One region of the Pseudomonas sp. 910_21 genome, then DNA from elsewhere that is predicted to be linked to it. Evidence: predicted binding sites of a transcription regulator. Region 1 holds the regulator's gene; each other region holds the start of a gene.
What was found. Region 1 encodes FliA, which starts transcription of late flagellar genes. Its sites were predicted from a motif close to CTAAAGTTTNNNNNNNNNNNGCCGNTAA; they were not measured.
Positions count from the first base shown of each region.

Region 2: a site for FliA is predicted at 3,704-3,731, ahead of FW796_RS06905 (flagellar protein MotY). Genes of this name have one in related genera too.
Region 3: a site for FliA is predicted at 3,955-3,982, ahead of flgM (flagellar biosynthesis anti-sigma factor FlgM). Genes of this name have one in related genera too.
Region 4: a site for FliA is predicted at 4,110-4,137, ahead of FW796_RS07970 (methyl-accepting chemotaxis protein). Genes of this name have one in related genera too.

Region 1 covers NZ_VXCY01000001.1:41,907-47,482, reverse strand. Annotated here, with positions in the region: gene flhF (flagellar biosynthesis protein FlhF) at 1-77, shown strand, start outside; gene fleN (flagellar synthesis regulator FleN) at 196-1,026, shown strand; gene fliA (RNA polymerase sigma factor FliA) at 1,023-1,763, shown strand; gene FW796_RS00230 (chemotaxis response regulator CheY) at 1,929-2,300, shown strand; gene FW796_RS00225 (protein phosphatase CheZ) at 2,331-3,119, shown strand; gene FW796_RS00220 (chemotaxis protein CheA) at 3,132-5,408, shown strand; gene FW796_RS00215 (protein-glutamate methylesterase/protein-glutamine glutaminase) at 5,456-5,576, shown strand, end outside.
Region 2 covers NZ_VXCY01000002.1:396,115-401,690, forward strand. Annotated here, with positions in the region: gene bfr (bacterioferritin) at 18-491, opposite strand; gene FW796_RS06885 (bacterioferritin-associated ferredoxin) at 704-922, opposite strand; gene FW796_RS06890 (peroxiredoxin) at 1,245-1,847, shown strand; gene rnt (ribonuclease T) at 1,924-2,595, opposite strand; gene pyrC (dihydroorotase) at 2,592-3,638, opposite strand; gene FW796_RS06905 (flagellar protein MotY) at 3,795-4,709, shown strand; gene FW796_RS06910 (argininosuccinate synthase) at 4,839-5,576, shown strand, end outside.
Region 3 covers NZ_VXCY01000002.1:679,573-685,148, forward strand. Annotated here, with positions in the region: gene FW796_RS08245 (glutamine synthetase family protein) at 1-738, shown strand, start outside; gene FW796_RS08250 (MFS transporter) at 812-2,182, shown strand; gene FW796_RS08255 (flagellar brake protein) at 2,240-2,986, opposite strand; gene FW796_RS08260 (flagella synthesis protein FlgN) at 3,083-3,550, opposite strand; gene flgM (flagellar biosynthesis anti-sigma factor FlgM) at 3,599-3,916, opposite strand; gene flgA (flagellar basal body P-ring formation chaperone FlgA) at 4,068-4,829, opposite strand; gene FW796_RS08275 (chemotaxis protein CheV) at 4,905-5,576, shown strand, end outside.
Region 4 covers NZ_VXCY01000002.1:623,294-628,869, reverse strand. Annotated here, with positions in the region: gene FW796_RS07990 (glycerophosphodiester phosphodiesterase) at 1-248, shown strand, start outside; gene FW796_RS07985 (helix-turn-helix transcriptional regulator) at 249-929, shown strand; gene FW796_RS07980 (sterol desaturase family protein) at 907-1,818, opposite strand; gene FW796_RS07975 (PepSY domain-containing protein) at 1,974-2,291, shown strand; gene FW796_RS07970 (methyl-accepting chemotaxis protein) at 2,374-3,999, opposite strand; gene FW796_RS07965 (transporter) at 4,273-5,295, shown strand; gene FW796_RS07960 (inorganic phosphate transporter) at 5,548-5,576, shown strand, end outside.

The sequences.
Region 1 (5,576 bases):
AGGAAGAACCCAGCGAAGAAGCCATGGCCGACATGTTCGCTGACCTCTATCACAGCCCGACCAAGCGGGTCGGCTGAGGTAGACATGAATAGATTGCAGTGTATCTACATCGATGGTCTGCCATGCATTGTTCCAATGGTGAACGCGCAGCCAGTTATGTGGCCCCGTCTAAGTAAGACAAGGTAAAGAAAGAACATGGGCAGCATGCATCCCGTACAGGTGATTGCGGTGACCGGCGGCAAAGGTGGCGTCGGCAAGACTAATGTGTCAGTGAACTTGTCCCTGGCTCTGGCTGAGCTCGGCCGGCGAGTCTTGCTGCTGGACGCCGATCTGGGACTGGCCAACGTCGATGTCCTGTTGGGTCTGACCCCCAAGCGCACCCTGGCGGATGTCATCGAAGGGCGCTGTGAGCTGCGCGACGTGCTGCTCCAGGGGCCTGGCGGCATTCGCATCGTTCCGGCCGCTTCGGGTACCCAAAGCATGGTGCACCTGAGCCCCGCCCAGCACGCCGGTCTGATCCAGGCCTTCAGCGACATCGGCGACAATCTCGATGTACTGGTGATCGACACCGCTGCAGGTATTGGTGACTCGGTAGTCAGTTTCGTCCGCGCGGCCCAGGAAGTGTTGCTGGTGGTCTGTGACGAACCGACCTCCATCACCGACGCCTACGCGCTGATCAAACTGCTCAACCGCGACTATGGCATGAACCGTTTCCGGGTCTTGGCCAACATGGCCCAGAGCCCTCAGGAAGGGCGCAACCTGTTTGCAAAATTGACCAAGGTCACGGATCGCTTCCTGGACGTGGCCTTACAATACGTCGGCGCAGTTCCCTACGACGAAAGCGTACGCAAGGCCGTGCAAAAGCAGCGTGCGGTCTATGAAGCCTTTCCTCGTTCGAAGTGTGCATTGGCGTTCAAGGCCATCGCGCAAAAAGTCGATACCTGGCCGTTGCCAGCGAACCCACGCGGGCATCTGGAGTTTTTTGTCGAGCGGCTAGTGCATCAAACAGCGGGACCGGTGCTATGACTGCCAGCGGCTACAACCTCTACAAGAAGTCGGCACGTGACAGCCAATACGAACTGATCGAGCGCTACGCGCCCCTGGTCAAGCGTATTGCCTATCACCTGCTGGCGCGGTTGCCGGCCAGTGTTCAGGTGGAAGACCTGATTCAGGCCGGGATGATCGGTTTGCTCGAAGTGTCGACCAAATACGACGCGAGCAAGGGGGCGAGTTTCGAAACCTATGCGGGTATCCGTATCCGTGGGGCGATGCTCGACGAGGTTCGCAAAGGCGATTGGGCACCGCGTTCGGTGCACCGTAATACGCGCATGGTCAGTGATGCCATTCGCGCAATTGAAGCTAAAACCGGTCGTGACGCTAAAGATCACGAAGTTGCGGCCGAACTTCAATTGAGTCTCGACGATTATTACGGGATTTTGAACGACACCTTGGGCAGCCGCCTGTTCAGTTTCGACGACCTGTTGCAGGACGGCGAACATGAAGGGCTGCATGAGGATGGCGCCAGTGCTCATCTCGAGCCGTCACGGGACCTGGAGGATGAACGCTTCCAGGCTGCGTTGGCGGATGCGATTGCCAATTTGCCGGAGCGCGAGCGACTGGTGTTGGCGCTGTACTACGACGAAGAGCTGAACCTCAAGGAAATCGGTGAGGTCCTGGGGGTCAGCGAGTCGCGGGTCAGCCAGTTACACAGCCAGTGCGCAGCCCGCTTGCGGGGGCGTTTGGGGGAGTGGCGAGCGCGCTGACAGGCAGTGTGGGGACACTGCGATCAGGACCGGTGAAGCAAGCGCTGCACCGGTCTTGCGGTATGTGCTCCATGCAGTCGTTGTGTGTTATGCCGAATTGATTGAATGGCGCGTTCAGGTGCTGGATGCGTTTAAGACTGCTTGGAGGTCGAATTGGACAAGAACATGAAAATCCTCATCGTTGATGACTTTTCAACGATGCGGCGGATCATAAAAAACCTGTTGCGTGATCTGGGTTTCACCAACACGGTCGAGGCCGACGATGGCACCACTGCCATTCCGGTACTCAACAGCGGGAGCATCGACTTTCTGGTAACAGACTGGAACATGCCGGGCATGACCGGTATCGACCTGCTGCGCCACGTGCGTGCCGATGAAAAACTCAAGCACCTGCCGGTATTGATGGTTACTGCTGAAGCCAAGCGCGAGCAGATCATCGAAGCTGCCCAGGCCGGCGTAAACGGCTATGTCGTCAAACCATTCACGGCTCAGGCGTTGAAAGAGAAGATCGAAAAAATCTTCGAACGCATCGGTTGAGACGCGTAGCCATTCCGCCACGGGGGAGCTATGGAGCATAACGAATCTTCACTGGGCGACTTTGAGTCGACCCTGAAAAAACATGCGCTGGAACTGGTCGAAAGCCTTGAAAAGGGCAGGTTCGGCGAAGCGGTGCAATTGATCCATGAGCTCAATCAGACCCGTGACCGCGGCCTGTATCAGGAAGTGGGCAAGCTCACCCGCGAGCTGCATAGCGCAATCGTCAATTTCCAGATTGACCCGCACATGCCGCAAGCCGAGGAAGTTTCACAGATCACGGATGCCACTGAGCGCCTGTCCTATGTGGTCCGGCTCACGGAAGCCGCAGCCAACCGCACCATGGACCTGGTAGAGAGCAGCACCCCGTTGGTCAACGGCCTGAGCACTGAAGCCCAGGCCTTGAGCGCAGACTGGGGGCGCTTTATGCGGCGTGAGGTCGGCGCTGAAGAGTTTCGCGAACTGGCACGCCGGGTCGACAGTTTCCTGACGCGCAGCGAGCAGGAAACCCGCACCGTATCGGGCCACCTCAACGACATTCTGCTGGCGCAGGATTACCAGGACCTGACCGGACAGGTGATCAAGCGTGTGACCCAGTTGGTCACGGAAGTCGAAAGCAATCTGCTCAAACTCGTCTTGATGGCCAGCCAGGTCGATCGTTTCGCCGGCATCGAACATGACCGTGAATCGATCCTCGCTGAAAAAGATCCGCAAAAACATCTCGCCAAGGGTGAAGGTCCGCAGATTCATGCCGATAAACGGGAAGACGTTATGTCCGGTCAGGACGATGTAGACGATTTGCTTTCCAGCCTTGGATTCTAGGAGCACCCATTAATGAGCTTCGGCGCCGATGAAGAGATCCTTCAGGATTTCCTGGTTGAGGCCGGCGAGATTCTAGAGCAACTGTCCGAACAACTGGTCGAGCTGGAAAGCCGGCCAGATGATGCGGACTTGCTCAATGCAATTTTTCGCGGTTTTCACACTGTTAAAGGGGGCGCCGGCTTCCTCCAGCTCAATGAGCTGGTGGAGTGCTGCCACATCGCCGAGAACGTCTTCGACATCCTGCGCAAGGGTGAGCGGCGAGTCGACTCGGAACTGATGGACGTGGTGCTTGAGGCTCTGGACGCGGTGAACGGCATGTTCAGCCAGGTCCGTGAGCGCACCGAAATTACTGCCGCGACACCGGAACTGCTGGCCGCCTTGGCGCGCCTGGCCGAACCCGCCGGTGCCGAGGCTCCAGCGCCTGTTGTGGAAGAGGTGGCTGAACCCGTTGCCGAGCCTGAGGCCCAGGGCGGGGATATCACCGATAACGAATTCGAATTGCTGCTCGATTCGCTGAATGCCGCCAAGGCCGACGCCGAGGCTGCGCCTGCCGCTGCTCCAGTGGCTGCGGGCGAGCCGGCCAGCGATGAAATCACTGACGCCGAGTTCGAGTCGCTGCTGGACCAACTGCACGGTAAAGGCCAGTTCGCCGCCGATGCGGTGGCCCCGGCTGCGGCCAACGCCACGCCTGGCGCAGCCGCCGGTGGCGACGAAATCACCGACGACGAATTCGAGGCCTTGCTGGACCAATTGCATGGCAAGGGCACCTTTGCCGTGGATGCGCTGGATTCGGCCGTGGCTGCGGCGCCTGCTCCGGCAGTGGCTGCGCCAAGCGCGGCAGCCGCTGGCAGCGACCTGATCACCGATCACGAATTCGAATCGCTGCTGGACGAGTTGCACGGCAAGGGCAAATTCTCCGAAGCCCCGGGTGCGTCGAAGCCGGCCGTGGCGGCGGCAGCTGCGCCTGCGGCAGCCGCTGCGACAGCCAGCGCTGCAGTCGCCAAGCCAGTGGCGAAGAAGCCCGAGGCCAAGGCTGAAGCACCGAAGCCGGCCGCGGCTCCAGCCCCGGCTCCTGCTCGCGCGGCGGCTGCGCCGCCAGCGGAAAAGCCTGCCAGCGAAGCAGAAACCACGGTGCGGGTCGATACCGCGCGCCTGGACGAAATCATGAACATGGTGGGCGAGCTGGTTCTGGTGCGTAACCGTCTGGTGCGCCTGGGTCTCAACAGCGGCGACGAAGCCATGTCCAAGGCCGTGTCGAACCTCGACGTGGTGACGGCCGATCTGCAGACCGCGGTGATGAAAACCCGCATGCAGCCGATCAAGAAGGTTTTCGGGCGCTTCCCGCGCTTGGTTCGCGACCTGGCCCGGCAGCTCAAGAAAGAAATCAACCTGGAACTGGTGGGGGAAGAAACCGACCTCGACAAGAACCTGGTAGAGGCCCTGGCCGACCCGCTGGTGCACTTGGTGCGCAACGCGGTGGACCACGGCATCGAATCGCCGGAAGAGCGCGAAGCCTCGGGCAAGTCCCGCGGTGGCAAGGTGGTGCTGGCGGCGGAACAGGAAGGCGATCACATCCTGCTGTCGATTTCCGATGACGGCAAGGGCATGGACCCGAACGTACTGCGGGCCATCGCCGTCAAGCGCGGCGTGATGGACAAGGACGCGGCCGACCGCCTGAGCGACACCGAGTGCTACAACCTGATCTTTGCCCCGGGCTTCTCCACCAAGACCGAGATTTCCGACGTCTCCGGTCGTGGCGTGGGCATGGACGTGGTGAAGACCAAGATTTCCCAGCTCAACGGTTCGATCAATATCTACTCGACCAAGGGCCAGGGCTCGAAGATCGTCATCAAGGTGCCGTTGACCCTGGCGATCATGCCGACCCTGATGGTGATGCTGGGTAACCAGGCGTTCGCTTTCCCGTTGGTCAACGTCAACGAGATTTTCCACCTCGACCTGTCCCGCACCAACGTGGTGGACGGTCAGGAAGTGGTGATCGTGCGTGACAAGGCGTTGCCCCTGTTCTACCTCAAGCGCTGGCTGGTCAGTTCCGCCGCTCATGAAGAGCAGCGTGAAGGCCACGTAGTGATCCTTTCGGTGGGCACCCAGCGGATTGGCTTTGTCGTCGACCAGCTGGTAGGCCAGGAAGAAGTGGTCATCAAGCCCTTGGGCAAAATGCTTCAGGGAACCCCGGGCATGTCCGGCGCCACCATTACCGGTGACGGCCGCATCGCTCTGATTCTCGATGTTCCGAGCATGCTCAAGCGTTACGCCGCACGGCGTATTTGATTCGGCGGGGAGGGGCGGTTGGCCTCGCCCCACCTAACGGAGTGTTTATGGCAGTCAAAGTCCTGGTGGTGGACGATTCGGGTTTTTTCCGCCGCCGCGTCTCGGAAATTCTTTCAGCGGATTCGAATATCCAGGTCGTCGGTACGGCGACCAATGGTAAAGAGGCGA
Region 2 (5,576 bases), on a different contig from region 1:
GAGTATTACGAGTTAAGTTACTCGTCACCCATTTGCGATTGCAGATAGTTCTCGATACCGACTTTATCGATCAGGCCCAATTGGGTTTCCAGCCAGTCGATATGTTCTTCTTCGGATTCAAGAATATCTTCCAGCAGTTCACGGCTGCCGAAGTCGCTCACCGATTCACAATGGGCGATGGCTGCCTTGAGGTCCGCATGACCGGTGCGCTCGATACGCAGGTCGCACTCGAGCATTTCCTTGGTGTGTTCGCCAATGTGCAGCTTGCCCAGGTCCTGAACGTTCGGCAGGCCTTCGAGGAAGAGGATGCGCTTGATCAGCTTGTCCGCATGCTTCATCTCATCGATGGACTCGTGGTACTCGTGCTTGCCCAGCTTGTTCAGGCCCCAATCTTCATACATGCGTGCATGCAGGAAGTACTGATTGATCGCGACCAGTTCATTGGCAAGGATTTTATTGAGATGCTGGATGACTGTAATGTCGCCTTTCATGATGGGGTCCTGCCCTTTAATTAGTGGAATAAGGGCAGAGTCTGAGCCGCGCAAACATTACTGTCAAACCTAAGTTATTGAATAATATATGAAAATTAATCGGAATAAGAATGTTTGTGTTCCGCGTTTTGACCCTAAGCGATTGAATTACAGGCATAAAAAAACCGGACGCTAGGTCCGGTTGTTTAAAACAGTGCGATTTATTCGAAAATTCAAGCGACATTAAATTCCACTGGATAGGGAATTGCCGCCTGGCTGCTCTGCAGTTCGGTCAGTGTCTCGCGGACCACTTGCTTGGCCAGGCATGCGCATTTACCGCACTGGCTGGCGACGCCGGTTGCCTGACGCACTTCGCGGTAGCTGCAGCAACCTTCATAGATGGCTTCGCGAATTTGTCCGTCGGTGACACCGGTGCAGAGGCAGACATACATAGGATGAGAACCGTCGCTGGTTAGGGCTCAATTGCGATGGATCTTAATGTTAACGAGAATGATTGTCAAAGTGGTTTCGGTCGCCTTTGTTGCAGTTTCCTACCTGGGTGACGAACGGTTTTGTTCACGATAGAGACAGATGATTCGCATTTTCCGCTTTGTGAGCCAGGGCGACGAAAAACCGTTAAGGACAGCTCAAAGACGCGGTGTATGATGGTCGGTCCTTGCGAAGCGGGGTCAGGTCACGGAGCTGTCGCATCCGCGTGGCAGACTCAAGGCCAATCCCCTTCTTCATTACTACGTCCACACCAGGAGATATCCAATGAGCGTACTCGTAGGCAAACAAGCCCCTGACTTCACCGTACCGGCCGTTCTCGGCAATGGCGAAATCGTCGACAGTTTCACCCTGTCCTCGGCCATCAAAGGCAAATACGGCCTGGTGTTCTTCTATCCACTGGACTTCACCTTCGTTTGCCCGTCCGAGCTGATCGCCCTGGACCACCGCATGGCTGACTTCAAGGCTCGTAACGTGGAAGTGATCGCTGTTTCGATCGATTCGCACTTCACTCACAACGCCTGGCGCAACACCCCGATCAATGCCGGCGGCATTGGTCAGGTTCAATACATCATGGCGGCTGACATGAAGCACGACATCGCCAAGGCCTACGACGTTGAGTCCGAAGGCGGCGTGGCTTTCCGTGGCGCGTTCCTGATCGACGATAAAGGCGTTGTTCGTTCGCAGATCGTCAACGACCTGCCACTGGGCCGTAACATGGAAGAGCTGATCCGTCTGGTCGATGCTCTGCAATTCCACGAAGAGCACGGCGAAGTCTGCCCTGCCAACTGGAAAAAAGGCGACAAAGGCATGACCGCTTCGCCAGAAGGCGTTGCCGCTTACCTGAGCGAGAACGCTGGCAAGCTGTAAGCCTGGCGTCACGCATAAAAAAACCGGCCTCAGGGCCGGTTTTTTTATGGGAGCAATTCACCCGACGAAGAATTAATCAGTCGTCGAAATCCTGCCAGCCGCCCATTTGTTTCCAGCGGTTGACGATGCCACAGAACAACTCGGCAGTCTTCTCTGTGTCGTAGCGAGCCGAGTGGGCCTCACGACCGTCGAAGTCGATGTCCGCGCTCTGGCAGGCCTTTGCCAGTACGGTCTGGCCGTACGCCAGGCCAGCCAGGGTGGCGGTGTCGAAGCTGGAGAACGGATGGAACGGATTGCGCTTCATATCCAGGCGAGCTACGGCGGCATTCAGGAAGCCCAGATCGAAGCTGCTGTTGTGGCCTACCAGAATGGCGCGTTTGCAGCCATTGGCCTTCAGTGCCTTGCGCACCCCACGGAAAATATCGGTCAGGGCAGTTTCTTCGCTGACGGCCATGCGCAGCGGGTGGTCGAGCTTGATCCCGGTGAACTCCAGGGCAGCGGCTTCGATGTTCGCGCCTTCAAAAGGCTCAACCCGGAAGAAATAGGTGTGTTCCGGGAACACGAAGCCTTTTTCATCCATGCCGATAGTGGTGGCGGCAATCTCTAGCAGGGCGTCGGTGGCCGAGTTGAAACCGCCGGTTTCAACGTCGACGACTACTGGCAGGTAACCACGAAAGCGCGCCGCCATCGGGTGCCGAGGGCCGCCGCCGTTACCTTCTTGTTCGTCGTCGAAATGGTCGTCACTCACGAGTGATCCTCCAGCAGGCGCCAGCGCAGTTTTTCACCGGCGCGCAGCGGAATGACAGTCAGCTCACCAAACGGCAGGCTGGCGGGGGCGGTCCATTCTTCACGAACCAGGGTGATGCGATCGGTGTTGGCCGGCAGGCCGTAGAAGCGCGGGCCGTTGAGGCTGGCAAAGGCTTCCAGTTTATCCAGGGCATTGCGCTGTTCGAACGCCTCGGCATACAGCTCAATCGCGGCATAGGCGCTGTAGCAACCGGCGCAACCGCAAGCGGCTTCCTTGGCGTGCTGGGCATGAGGCGCCGAGTCGGTGCCGAGGAAGAACTTCTCGCTGCCGCTGGTGGCCGCATCCAGCAGGGCTTCCTGGTGGGTGTTGCGCTTGAGAATCGGCAGGCAATAGAAGTGCGGGCGAATACCGCCCACCAGCATGTGGTTGCGGTTGTACAGCAGGTGGTGCGCGGTGATGGTTGCGCCAACGTTGGCCGAAGCCTCCTTGACGAACTGCACGGCTTCACCGGTGGTGATGTGTTCGAACACCACTTTCAGGCTGGGGAAGCGCTCGACCACGCGACGCATATGCTCGTCGATGAAGATTTTTTCCCGGTCGAAGACGTCGACGTCGCCACGGGTCACTTCACCGTGGATCAGCAGAGGCAGGCCAACTTCGGCCATCGCTTCGAGCACCGGGAAGATCTTGTCGATGCTGGTCACGCCCGAGTCCGAGTTGGTGGTCGCGCCGGCCGGGTACAGCTTGGCGGCGTGCACGAAACCGCAGGCCTTGGCTGCGCGGATTTCGTCCGGCTGGGTGCGGTCGGTCAGGTAGAGCACCATCAGCGGCTCGAAGCGGCTGCCGGCCGGGCGCGCAGCTAGAATACGCTGGCGATAGGCATCGGCTTCCGCGGCGTTGCGCACCGGAGGTACCAGGTTGGGCATGATGATGGCGCGGCCAAAGGTGCGCGCGACATCTGCGACTGTATTGGGCAACACGGCACCATCGCGAAGATGAATATGCCAGTCGTCGGGACGCAGCAGGGTCAGGCGGTCGGACATTGGAGGTTCCAGGCGGGTAAAACTCGGGGGAATGCTACCGGAAAAGACTCTTCCAGGCACTCGCTATCAAGTTTTGCGACGAGCAACCGATATCCCGAAGGTATGGCGTATTAACGCCTGTCGATTTTTCTGTTGTACACGTCAGTGGAGCCTCCCGTGCGCCAGCGTTATCTAGCCTTGCTCAGTGTGTTTGCCAGCCTGCCCGCGATGGCTCTCACTTTCCAGACCCGTCTGGAGAGCATTGAGTGGACGGTCGAAGGCGACAAATTCGAGTGCCGCTTGATCCAGCCCGTCACCGATTTCGGTTCCGGCGAATTCGTTCGCCGCGCCGGCGAGCAGGCGATCTTTCGCCTCAAGAGTTTCAACCCGATGCAGGCGGGTGGCTCGGCGACTCTGCTTGCAGCCGCTGCGCCCTGGCAGCCGGGGCGTGGCGACATCAACCTCGGAGCGGTCAAGGCCGGTACGGATGGGGTGCTGTACAACAGCAACCAGATGCAGGCCGGTCGCCTGATCATCGGCTTGCTGGAGGGACGCAGTCCGGTGGTCCGGCATTTTTCCCGCGAGGGCGGGGTTTCCGAGGTGCGCTTGCTACCGGTGAAATTCAGCAAGGCCTACAGCGACTATCAAAGCTGCATGACCAAACTGCTGCCGATGAACTACGAACAGGTGAAACAGGGCGAGATCGGTTTCCCGGGTGGCGGTATCGAACTCGATGCTCGCGCCAAGGCGAAGTTGCAGGTGATGGTGGACTTCATCAAGGCCGATCCGACGGTCAATCACGTCGAACTGGACGGCCACTCTGATAACAGCGGTAACCGCTTGACCAACCGCGACCTGTCCCGACGCCGCGCCCTGGCAGTGATGGAGTTCTTCAAGGCCAACGGTTTGGCGGAAAACCAGATTGTTGTGCGCTTCCATGGCGAGCGTTATCCCTTGGCTCCCAACACTAATGCAGCCAATCGAGCGAAGAACCGCCGGGTCAATGTGCATCTGGAGCGGGTTGCCCCCACCGAAAAACCGGCTCCGGCGCCTCAGGCCGCCTCTGGTTCGAGCGCAGCAGCGACTTCCTGATACGGCTGTCGTCGTCGCGCGCTCGACATAATCTGTCGCTTGGTCGTCATAAGCTGTCGCGCCTCTGTAAATTATCCTCGTGGATCGGTAGACTCGACGGCTTTCCGTACAACCCCGTGGAGTGATGGCATGGCGGACGTAAACAAGGTCGTTCTGGCGTATTCGGGCGGCCTGGACACTTCGGTGATCCTCAAGTGGCTGCAGGATACTTACAACTGTGAAGTAGTGACTTTCACTGCTGACCTGGGCCAAGGCGAAGAGGTCGAGCCGGCCCGCGCCAAGGCGCAAGCCATGGGCGTCAAAGAGATCTACATCGACGATCTGCGCGAAGAGTTCGTGCGTGATTTCGTTTTCCCGATGTTCCGCGCCAACACCGTCTACGAAGGCGAGTACCTGCTGGGTACTTCCATCGCTCGTCCGTTGATCGCCAAGCGTTTGATCGAAATCGCCAATGAGACTGGTGCCGATGCCATTTCCCATGGCGCCACCGGCAAGGGCAACGATCAGGTGCGTTTCGAGCTGGGCGCCTATGCTCTCAAGCCTGGGGTCAAAGTGATCGCCCCTTGGCGCGAGTGGGACCTGCTGTCCCGCGAGAAGCTGATGGACTACGCCGAGAAGCACGGTATTCCGATCGAGCGTCACGGCAAGAAGAAGTCGCCGTACTCGATGGACGCCAACCTGCTGCATATCTCCTATGAAGGCGGCGTTCTGGAAGACACCTGGACCGAGCACGAAGAAGACATGTGGCGCTGGACCGTCTCCCCGGAGAAGGCTCCTGACACCCCGCAATACCTGGAGCTGACCTACCGCAACGGCGACATCGTCGCCATCGACGGCGTGGAAATGACTCCGGCTACCGTGCTGGCG
Region 3 (5,576 bases), on a different contig from region 1:
GTCAGCCAGTTCGAGATCAACCTGTTGCACGGCGATCCGCTGCTGCTGGCAGACCAGACCTTCCTGTTCAAGCACCTGCTCAAGGAAGTGGCCCTCAAGCACGGGCTGATCGTGGTTTGCATGGCCAAGCCCCTGGCTCATACGCCGGGCAGCTCAATGCATATTCACCAGAGCCTGGTGGAGATCGGCAGTGGGCGTAACGTCTTCAGCGATGACACCGGGCAGCCGACGGCGATGTTCCGCCATTTCATCGGCGGGCTACAGGCCGGGCTGGCGGACCTCACCGCATTGTTCGCGCCCAACGTGAACTCCTATCAGCGCTTGTGCCATCCTTACGCTTCGCCGAACAATGCTTGCTGGTCCCATGACAATCGGGCTGCGGGGCTACGTATTCCGGCCAGTTCGCCGGTGGCGCGGCGGGTGGAGAATCGCCTGCCGGGCGCGGACGCCAATCCGTACCTGGCGATTGCGGCGAGCCTGGCAGCGGGCTTGCACGGGATCGAGAACGAGCTGGAGCCCGCGGCGGCTATCCAGGGTGAGTTCGAGGTTCCGGACAATCTGTCGCTGCCTTGTACCTTGCATGCGGCGTTGGAGCGTCTGAAACGTAGTCAGTTGGCAAGGGAACTGTTCGGCACCGAGTTCATCGAAGGCTACATCGCTTCGAAGACCATGGAGTTGACCAGCTTCTTTGATGAAATCACTCCCTGGGAGCGGCGTGTGTTAGCGGCCCAGGCATAACCGAACCGTCGCTGGTCGGGTCCTGATTTGCCAAGGGCCCGGCACCTCATTCAAGGAGCCGCTCGGAACGCCGATGCGCCAAATCTGGAAATCCTTTCGAGCGCTTTATTTCGCCTCGCTGATGATGTTGATCGGCTCGGGTCTGCTCAGCACTTATCTGGCTCTTCGCCTGGCCGCCGACCATGTCGATGGCCTGTGGGTGGGGGCCTTGATGGCGGCCAACTATTTCGGTCTGGTATTGGGGGGCAAGCTGGGGCATCGGTTGATTGCCCGGGTCGGGCATATCCGCGCCTACGCTACCTGTGCCGGGATCGTTGGTGCGGCGGTGCTCGGGCACGGTTTGGTGGACTGGCTGCCGGCCTGGCTGGTGCTGCGGATGATCGTCGGCCTGGGGATGATGTGCCAGTACATGGTCATCGAAAGCTGGCTCAACGAGCAGGCCGACGCCAATCAGCGCGGTCTGGTGTTCAGCGGCTACATGATCGCCTCTTACCTGGGGTTAGTGCTGGGGCAGTTGATTCTGGTCATGCACCCGGCCCTGGGGTTGGAACTATTGATGCTGGTGGCCCTGTGCTTTGCCCTGTGCCTGGTGCCGGTGGCCATGACCCGGCGTATTCACCCGGCGCCTTTGCATCCGGCGCCGATGGAGCCGCGCTTCTTTATCAAGCGAGTACCCCAGTCTCTGAGTACCGTGCTGGGGTCGGGGTTGATCGTGGGTTCGTTCTATGGCCTTGCGCCGCTCTATGCGTCGCAGCAGGGCTTGAGTACCGAGCAGGTCGGTCTGTTCATGGGGAGCTGTATTTTTGCCGGTCTGGTGGTGCAGTGGCCATTGGGCTGGTTGTCCGATCGCTATGATCGGGCGTTGCTGATTCGCTGTTTCGCACTGTTCCTGGCGGTGGTGGCCCTGCCTCTGGCGATCCTGCCGTCGGTTCCCCTGGAGATGCTCTTTATTCTCGGGTTCCTTTGTTCCCTGGTGCAGTTCTGCCTCTATCCGCTGGCGGTGGCTTTCTCCAATGACCACGTGGAAAGTGATCGTCGAGTGTCGCTGACGGCGATGCTGTTGGTGACGTATGGCGTGGGGGCGAGCATCGGTCCGTTGGCGGCCGGAGTGCTGATGAAGTTGTTCGGCAGTCAGATGCTGTATGCCTTCTTCAGTTTCTTTGCCCTGGTCCTGGTCTGGAGGATCCGGCCGAAGGCGGTGACCAATCTGCATCAGGTGGATGATGCGCCGCTGCATCACGTCGCCATGCCGGACAGCATGTCCAGCTCACCTCTGGTGGCGGCTCTCGATCCACGGGTGGATGAGCAGGTGGTGCAGGATCAGATGCAGACCACGCCCGCTCCGGATGCTGTGCCTGCAGCGGAGCCTGAGACGCCGGAAGCGTCGGATGAGGCGTCGCCCGACGATTGTGCTCGGGATCATCTGAGTGGGGCTCGACCCTAGAAACGAAAAACGGGCAGTTGCCGCAAGGCACTGCCCGTTTTCATTGATGCGTGGGGTTCAGAGGTCGTCTTTGTCGAAGCGCCGCGCTTCACGCTGCAACTGATAGACGAAGCGCTCTACCTGACGCTGCACCAGGCCGCTCATGTTGTGAAAGCGCACGCCGGCGAAGGTGGTGTCGATACGCTCCTCGTGATGCAGGTAACGCAGTTCGACCGGGGCGGTCATGCTGCCGAAGGGCAGGGCGGCAATAAAGCGCTCGTACACCTGACCCAGTTGCAGGCGCGAAGAGATATCGCCGTCGAAGCGCAACTTGCAGCCGGTAGCGGAAATATCCAGCAGCTTGCCGGTCAGAGGGGACTTGAGTTTTTCGCCGCTGAGTTCGATGTCGACCAGTTGCGCCAGCTTGAGTGCAGCCCGGAAGGCGTTGCGGCGCTGGTGGTAAACCACTTCGTCCGGCAGCGTGGTCCGGTAGCAGCGCCCGCCATTGGACTCATCGAGGGTCGGCAGGCCGTTGCTTTCCCAGGCGATGCGCACGCCTTCATGAAAGCCTTCAACGCGAAATGGCTCGCCTGCCAGCATGAATCGCTCACCGTCGCGAGGGATCATTTCATCAAGGGCAATCATGTTGCTGTCGCGGTCCACTTCCACGAGGTAGCTCTGGAAGCGCTGACTGCGCTCATGGAAAGTGATGATCAGCGGGTCGTGGCTCTCTTGCAGCAGCCGCAGGTTGGAGGAAATTTCCAACGCAGTGGTGAACACCTTAGGTGGCTGCGGAGCATCTTCCGCGTTTGAGGCGTTGAACACGGTTCATCAATCTCCAGACAAAATACAACTACACGCAGGATCTGGCATTTTGCCAGTATGTTTCACGGCTTGGTAGCGCGCACTCATTTTTGGGGCTTAAGCCTGACTGAGTGGGCGGGGCTTCGCAAGCATAGAGGTAGAGCCGCGGGCGTCATAAAGTGCTGGGGGTTCACCGCCGTTGAGGATTTTCAACTGGTTGGCGGTGGTGGCCTGTTGAATCTGGATCGAACGGCCATTGAGTTCGTTGGTGGCCTGGCAGTCGGCGAGCAACTGGGTCAGCAGATTGCCCTGCTCGAGCAGTTGGTCGCCCAGGCTGGAGTGACTGGCCAGTTGCTCGAGGCCTGCACGATTGCTCGGCAGGTTCAGGCTGGCAAGGATCTCTGTGCGCTTACGGCCATGCTGTTCCAGCAATATGACCAGGGCCTGCTTCTGCGCCAGGATATCCTCCAGCAACGGCATGTCGCGGCCGTGCAGGGCAATGGATTCGGCTCTGAGCAGCTCCAGCAGTTGTTGAGCTGGAGCAAGGTCGTCATTGATCAGTTGCAGTAAATTGGTGTCGTGCATGGCTGGCCTTGGGGATTAAGCGTCCAAAAGCCTGGCGCAAGCCTGTGGCTAGCGCTGGGCTTCGAAGTTGAGCAGTTTGCTGGCTATACGGTTGCTGTCGACCTTATAGCTGCCATCGGCAATGGCTTGCTTCAACTCGGCCACTCGGGCCTTGTCGACAGCAGGCTGATCGCGCAGCTTGTCGGTGATTTTCTGCAACTGTTGAGCCTCATTGCTGAGGTGTACCGATTCCCCGCTTTTGCTGGTCTCGGCTGCAGTCGTCAGCGGAGCGGATTTGCCGGCATCACCGGTTTCCTTGCTGGCGCTGGTACGCGTACTGCCTGTCAGTGAAGGGGAGCTGTTTAAACGGCTGAAGTCGATGACCATGATGAAGAAAACCTCTGGGTATTTGGACGCTTGCCATGTTTTCGGCCATACCCTGAAAAACTTTAGGCTCGATTGTCGACAAGCCAGCGCAGGTATCTGCGACCCTTTATCGGCCACAGTTTAGGGAACGAGCGAGTCGAGCGCCAGTTATCTACATTGCCACTTCCACCTGCCCCGGTGCGGTGATGCGCGCCTTGATCACTCGCTGCGAGTTTAGGTTCTTGACCCGGATCTGCTCGCTCATGCCGCCATTGGACAGTGCCTCCCCCGGCATCCGCACGTTCAGGGTGCCGCTACGTGCCGAAATCACCACCTGATCGCCCTTGCGCACCACTTCAGCCTGTTCCAGGTGCCCCAGGGTAATGAGCTGGTCGGCGACCATTGGTCGGACAAGTTTCTGACCAATGGCCTGGTCCACGGAGGTCAGGTAGCCCTGATTGTTCAGGCTGATATCTCTCTCACGCAACACCACGTCTTCCGGCTCGATGATCCCGGCGCGCTTGAGTGGGCGTGAAGTGGTGACCACTTCGCGAAACAGCTTGACCTGGGCTGGCACGAATACGGTCCAGGGGGAGGCGCCTTCGCAGCGTACCTTGACCGTGACCCGTCCCAGCGGCTGTGCTGGACTTTCCAGGCTCGCTGTCAATTCCTTGTCGCAGGCGGGCATGCGCATACGCGGATCCAATTGGTTGACTTGGATTTCGTAGCGTCCTTCCGTTTGACTGGTGGCCAGGTAGTCTTCTACCGTGAATTCAAGAAACCCTTGAGTGACGCCGATAAGTAGATCAGGCAGGGTGACCGAATCAGCAACGGCAGGGCCGCCAGGGTTTAGGATACACAGCGCCGACAACCCACAAAGCAATGCGCGGTAGGGGGATGTCAGGCGTCGGAAAAATGTCGTTTTGGCGTTCATAACAGTTAAAAAGCAAGCGCCGTGCCGTTTAGTGATGAGCGTGCGTCGGATCTTAAAGCTTTGGGGAGTCTGGGCATGGCTGGTGTAATGGATTCGGTAAACCAGCGCACGCAATTGGTTGGGCAGAATCGCCTGGAGTTGCTGCTGTTCCGTCTGGACGGCGAGCAACTCTACGGGATCAACGTATTCAAGGTTCGCGAGGTGCTGCAATGCCCCAAGCTGACCCTGATGCCCAAATCCAACCCTGTGGTGTGCGGTGTCGCGAATATTCGAGGGGCGACCATTCCGATCCTGGATCTGGCAATGGCCACAGGTTCGGGTGGGTTGCAGGATCAAAGCAATCCGTTCGTCATCATCACTGAGTACAACACCAAGACCCAGGGGTTTTTGGTGCGCTCGGTGGAGCGTATCGTCAATATGAACTGGGAAGAGATCCATCCGCCGCCCAAAGGGACTGGTCGCGATCACTACCTGACGGCGGTAACTCGGGTGGACAACCAGTTGGTCGAGATCATCGACGTTGAAAAGGTTTTGGCGGAAGTCGCCCCCACTTCCGAGTCGATCTCGGTGGGCGTGGTGGACGTCGAAACTCAGCACAAGGCTGTATCCCTGCGAGTGCTGACCGTTGACGACTCGTCAGTGGCGCGTAAACAGGTTACTCGCTGCCTGCAGACTGTGGGTGTCGAGGTGGTGGCGCTGAACGATGGCCGGCAGGCGCTGGACTACCTGCGCAAGCTGGTGGATGAG
Region 4 (5,576 bases), on a different contig from region 1:
GCGCAGCGTTGACGGCTGGCGGCGATCAGAGCTATGCGGATCTGGTGCAACCCTGGATGAATCAGTACACCCACGACCAGGGCCTGCTGGTGCACGTCTACACCATCGATGAACCGGTGGATTTCAACAAGGTCATGGAGGCCGGGGTCGATGGCATCTTCACCAACCGCAGCGCCGAACTGCTCAAGTATTTCAAGCGGCCGGCCAGCGCCAGCGTGGCCCAGTTGCTGGAGGCCAGCGGTTACTGAATGTCCGCTTCACACTGGAGCGGCGAACTCTGGCTGGGCCATGACTTCGGTCTGATCCACGGGGTGATGGGGCGCACCACGCCCCACGCTCACTATGCCCATCAACTGATCATTGCCCCCCAACAGCCGGTCACCGTGGAACTGGACGGTGTCCGGCTCAGTGGTCACTTCCTGTTGATCCAGGCCCTGCGCCGCCACGCCATCATCCAGGCCCCCGACCGGGCCTTCACGGTCTACGCCGAGCCACTGCGCATCGCGGCCCAGGACCTGCAGCTCTGCGTCAGCCGTATCGAGCCGTCACTGCCCGGCCTGGAAGCGGCGCTGCGCAGTTGTCCGCGCCAGCCCATTGCCGACCGTCGTGTGGCACGGGCGCTGCTGGCCCTGGACGCCGCCCTGGAGGGCAAGGTGGCAGCGACGCAATTGGCAGCCCAGGCCCATGTGTCTCTGAGCCAGCTGGAACGGTTGTTCGCCCGTGATGTAGGCCTGCCGGTACGGCGCCTGGTGCTGTGGCGACGTCTGCGTCTGGCCATGGCCCTGTTGCTGGAGGGGCAGGCCATGGCCCAGGCGGCCCACGGCGCCGGGTTCGCCGACACCGCGCACTTCTCCCGCACCTTGAAGGCACTGTTCGGCGTCACCGCCGGGCAGGCCCTGAAAACCCTCAGGCCCCGCCTGCTGGATTGACCGGGCGCCTCAACGCCTCGGGCACCTTGGGCTCGGCGGCATAGCGTTGGGCCTTGAATGGCTCCAGCAACTGCGGCCAGTAATCCACCGGATAGTCCGGACGGCTACCGATGCCCAGGTCGCCCTGGCGCATCGGGTAGTCATGCCGATAGAACGCGGTTCCCAACAGCCAGTCCCAGAGATTGAAGAAAAGACCGAAATTCACGTCACCGGCGCGGCCGTACTTCATATGGTGAAAGCGATGCACCGGCGCCCAGGCAAACACCAGGCGCAGCAATCCCAAGCGCATATCGACATTGGAATGCTGCAACAGCAACTGAATGGCGATGGCCAGGGCCAGCAACTCTGCCACTGGCAGCGGGATGCCCAGTACCAACAACGGCAGCAACCCCGCCGTCGCTTCCAGCAGTTGGTGCAGGGGATGCTTGAGCAGACCGTTGAAACCGTACATGCGCAGCACACTGTGGTGCACCGCATGCAGGCGCCAGAGCCAGGCCCAGCGATGGCTGGCGTAATGAGCCAGGGTGATCCCGCAATCGGCGATCACTATTGCCAGCACCAGTTGGCCCCAGAGCGGCCAGTCCCCAGGCCACAGGCCGTCATGGGCCAACAGCGCCACCAGCCCCGGCAATGCGAGCAGGCCCAGGGCATTCAGACCCTCATTGACCAGGGCATGCAGACTGTCCCGCAGGCGGTCACCCTGGGAGCGATTCCATGCCGGCTCATAAGGCAGGACCCACTCCACCAGGAAAGACACCAGGAGCGCAGCCGCAAACAGCACCAGCAACCCACTCGCAGAAGCCTCTCCCGCACTCATCCAGCACACCGCACCACCGATGAATCCACCAAAGAACAAGGGGGCATACAACCACGCAAGCCATCGTTTCATTCACTGAGTCTCCTAGAAGGGAGACACCAGCTTGGGCCCCGCCCCCGCCCTCTGGCTTGAACAAACGGCGCAACCACTGACCTGAATTAAGGGTGAATTAAGTTGCAGTGGCTAACCTGTGTCCATCGAAACCCATCACCCCAAGGAATCAACCCATGACCAAGTTCTCCGCTCTGTTCGCCGCTGCCGCCCTGACCCTGACCGCCGGCCTGGCCCAGGCCGATGTCCGTCCGGACCTGATCCCGGGCCTGCTCAAATCCGGCGCCATCATGGACCTGGAAAAACTCAACCAGGCGGCCCTGGCCCAGCACCCGGGCACCACCGCCGCCAGCATCACCGACACCGAGCTGGAGCAGACCGCGACAGGCGCCTACGTCTACCAGGTGGAACTGCGTGACAGCAAAGGCATCGAGTGGGACGTGGACCTGGACGCCAAGACCGGCAAGGTTCTGAGCAACAAGCAAGACAAGTAAGCCCCCGCACACAGCACAAGGCCGCGCCCCGTTTCGGGAGCGCGGCCTTGTGCTGTGGGGCCCGCATACAGGGTGAGCGATCTCAGGCGCCGAGACGCGCCGTGACTTCGTTCAACTGTCCCGACAGGCCGTGCAGGTTGCGGCTCGCCGCTTCGGTACGCTGGACGTTGTCGAGGTTGGTACTGGCAATCGAAGTGATCTCGGTCAGGTTGCGCGAGATGTCCTCGGCCACCGACGTCTGCTCCTCGGCGGCAGTGGCGATCTGCCGATTCATGTCGCGGATCGCTTCCACCGCTTCGGTGATGCGCTCCAGCATTGCACCGGCCTCGGTCACCTGCTGCACACTCTGCTCGCTGCGGGACTGGCCGCTCTCGATGGCCTGGGCCGCATCCACCGCACCGGTCTGCACGCTCTGGATGATCTGGTTGATCTCGATGATGGACGCCGCAGTACGCTGGGCCAGGCTGCGCACCTCATCGGCGACCACGGCAAAACCGCGCCCCGCCTCACCGGCCCGGGCCGCTTCGATGGCAGCGTTGAGCGCCAGCAGGTTGGTCTGCTCGGCGATCCCCTGGATCACTTCCAGGACCTTGCCGATACGCCCGCTGTCGGCCTCCAGACGGCGGATCACCGTGGCCGTGTTGGCAATCTCGCCACGCATCTGGGTGATGCTGTGGATCGTGCTCTGCATCACCTGCTCGCCCTGCTGCGCCGACTGGTCGGCATCATCCGCGGCGCGCGCAGCATCGGCAGCGTGGCGCGCCACTTCCTGGGCCGTGGCGGACATCTCGTTCATCGCCGTCGCCACCTGATCGGTGCGGTTGAACTGCTCGTTGGTGCCCTGGGACATCAAAGTGGCAATGGAGTTGAGCTCGCCGCTGGAGCTGTCCAGGTCCGAAGCGCTGCGCTGCAGGCTGCTGAAGGTCTGGGCCAGGAAGTCACGCAGGGTGTTGGCAGCAGCCGCCAGCCTGCCCAGTTCGTCCTGGCGATCGCTGGCCACCCGGTCGGCGAACTGGCCACGGCTGAGCTGGGCGACGTAGTCGATCAACTGGCGGATCGGCTGCACCAGGCTGCGGTTCACCAGCCACAGGCTGAGCAGGCCGATCAGCAAACCGGAAGCCAGCATCACCAGGATGCCCAGCCACACCGTACGATCGGCCGCCGAGCTGATGTCCCGGGACTGCTGGTCACTGTGCTTGCGCAACTCGGTCACCAACTCGCTCATCTGTTCGCTGGTGGCACGGTCCACGCCCTTGACCGCAGCGTCGCCGGCACTCGGGTCGGCGCCTGCGGCCACATAGGCGTCACGGCCTTTCTGATAGGCCGAGCCGAGCGAACGGTGCTCCTCGGCCAGGCGCTGTGCCCGGTTCTTGAGGCCCGAATCCAGGCCAGGCGTCTGGGCCAACTGGCCGAGGATGTTCTGCACATCCCGCTGACGATCTTCGAACTGCTGCCAGTACTTGTTCAGTTCCTGGGGCTGCTTGCCCCGCAGCAACACGTTCTTCCACTCCTGCACCTGGCTCTTGAACTGCAGGTTGGCCTCGTCGATCAGTTGCGAACTGCGCAGCGGACCTTCGATCAGCTCGCGATAGCTCTGCACGCCACCGGACAGCAAGTGAAAACACGCCAGGGCGATCAACAGCATCGCAAACAGGCTACCGCTCAGCAGGGCAAGAATTTGCGCTCTCAGGGATTTTTGCAAAAACATCGAGAAGATCTCATGGCAGGGATAGAGCAGGCCCACTAAGGGCATGCGTAGGTCCGAACTTCCCTGTCAGGAGCATTCGAGGAAAATCGAATGCGTATTGCATGTGAGCGTGATCGGCATCCGCGATCCATTCTTGAGCGCTGCCGACCACTGGTATGGCGCCGCGGATTGTGCACTTTGAAACGTCACAAAACTGTCAAAAAGCCTTGCCATGATGAGGCCCAAGTGAACCTGTAAAACCCGCGCCAGGTACTGTCCCTCCTGCGAGACCCCATGAACCACAGCATCGACCAGAGTCACCGCGATTCCGATCTGTTTGGCCTGCTCTACGGTTTCAGCTTTCGGCCCGGCGAACGGGGTCATGAACTGGATTCAGCCAAGGCCCTGCAAGCCCTGCAACAGCCGCGCAACAGCGACGAATTCCTCTGGTTGCACCTGAACCTGGCCCACGCCGCCTGCGAGCGCTGGATGAAGGCCCACTTGCAATTGCCCGAGGAGTTCTTCGAAGCCCTGCACGAAGGGTCGCGCTCGACCCGCATCGAACACGTGGACTCGGCACTGCTGGCGGTGGTCAACGATGTGGTGTTCAACTTCAGCAGCATGGTGTCCTCGGACATCTCCACCCTGTGGGTCTGCGTACGCAGCAACCTGATCATCAGCGCCCGCCTGCAACCCCTGCACTCGGTGGACAAGCTGCGCTCCTCGGTCAAGGCCGGCGAACGCTTTCGCTCGCCCCTGGAACTGCTGGTGCACCTGCTGCGCGACCAGGGCGAAGTGCTGACCCAGATCGTGCGTAAAACCAGCCTCAGCGTCGACCAGATCGAAGACCAGTTGCTGGCGGCCCGGGTCTCCAGCAACCGAGCCGAACTGGGGGCCATGCGTCGGGTACTGGTGCGCCTGCAACGGCTGCTGGCCCTGGAACCGGGCTCCCTGCTGCGTCTGCTCAATCGGCCGCCGCAATGGTTGCAGAAGGAAGACGTCAAGGAGCTGCGCAAGTCCACCGAAGAGTTCGCCCTGATCATCAACGACCTCACCGCCCTCGGGGAGCGGATCAAACTGCTGCAGGAAGAGATCGCCGCCAACCTCAATGAACAGACCAACCGCACCCTGTTCACCCTGACCGTGGTCACGGTCCTGGCCCTGCCGATCAACATCATCGCCGGCTTCTTCGGCATGAACGTGGGTGGCATTCCCTTTTCCGGCGACCCGGAGGGCTTCTGGATTCTGGTGGCGCTGGTGGCCACCTTCACCGTGATCGCCGGGCGCTGGGCCTTCCGTAAACGCCAGGACTACTGAAACACTCCCTGTAGGAGCCGGCTTGCCGGCGAAGGCGCGCCCAAGGTCGACGGCTGGCTCAGGGACCTCTTCGCTGGCAAGCCAGCGCCTACGCGATGATTGCGATGGCCGCGATGGCCGCGATGATGGCGGCGGACTCGAACGGATCAACGGAGCCACTCAATCGCGCAAACCATGACCTGAGGCAGTCTCCTTGTAACAATTGGCAACGATCATGGGCGACACTCTCTCCCGCAACAGGATTGTCCAGTAATGGCCACCCCTTCCCTGACTGCCGCTTC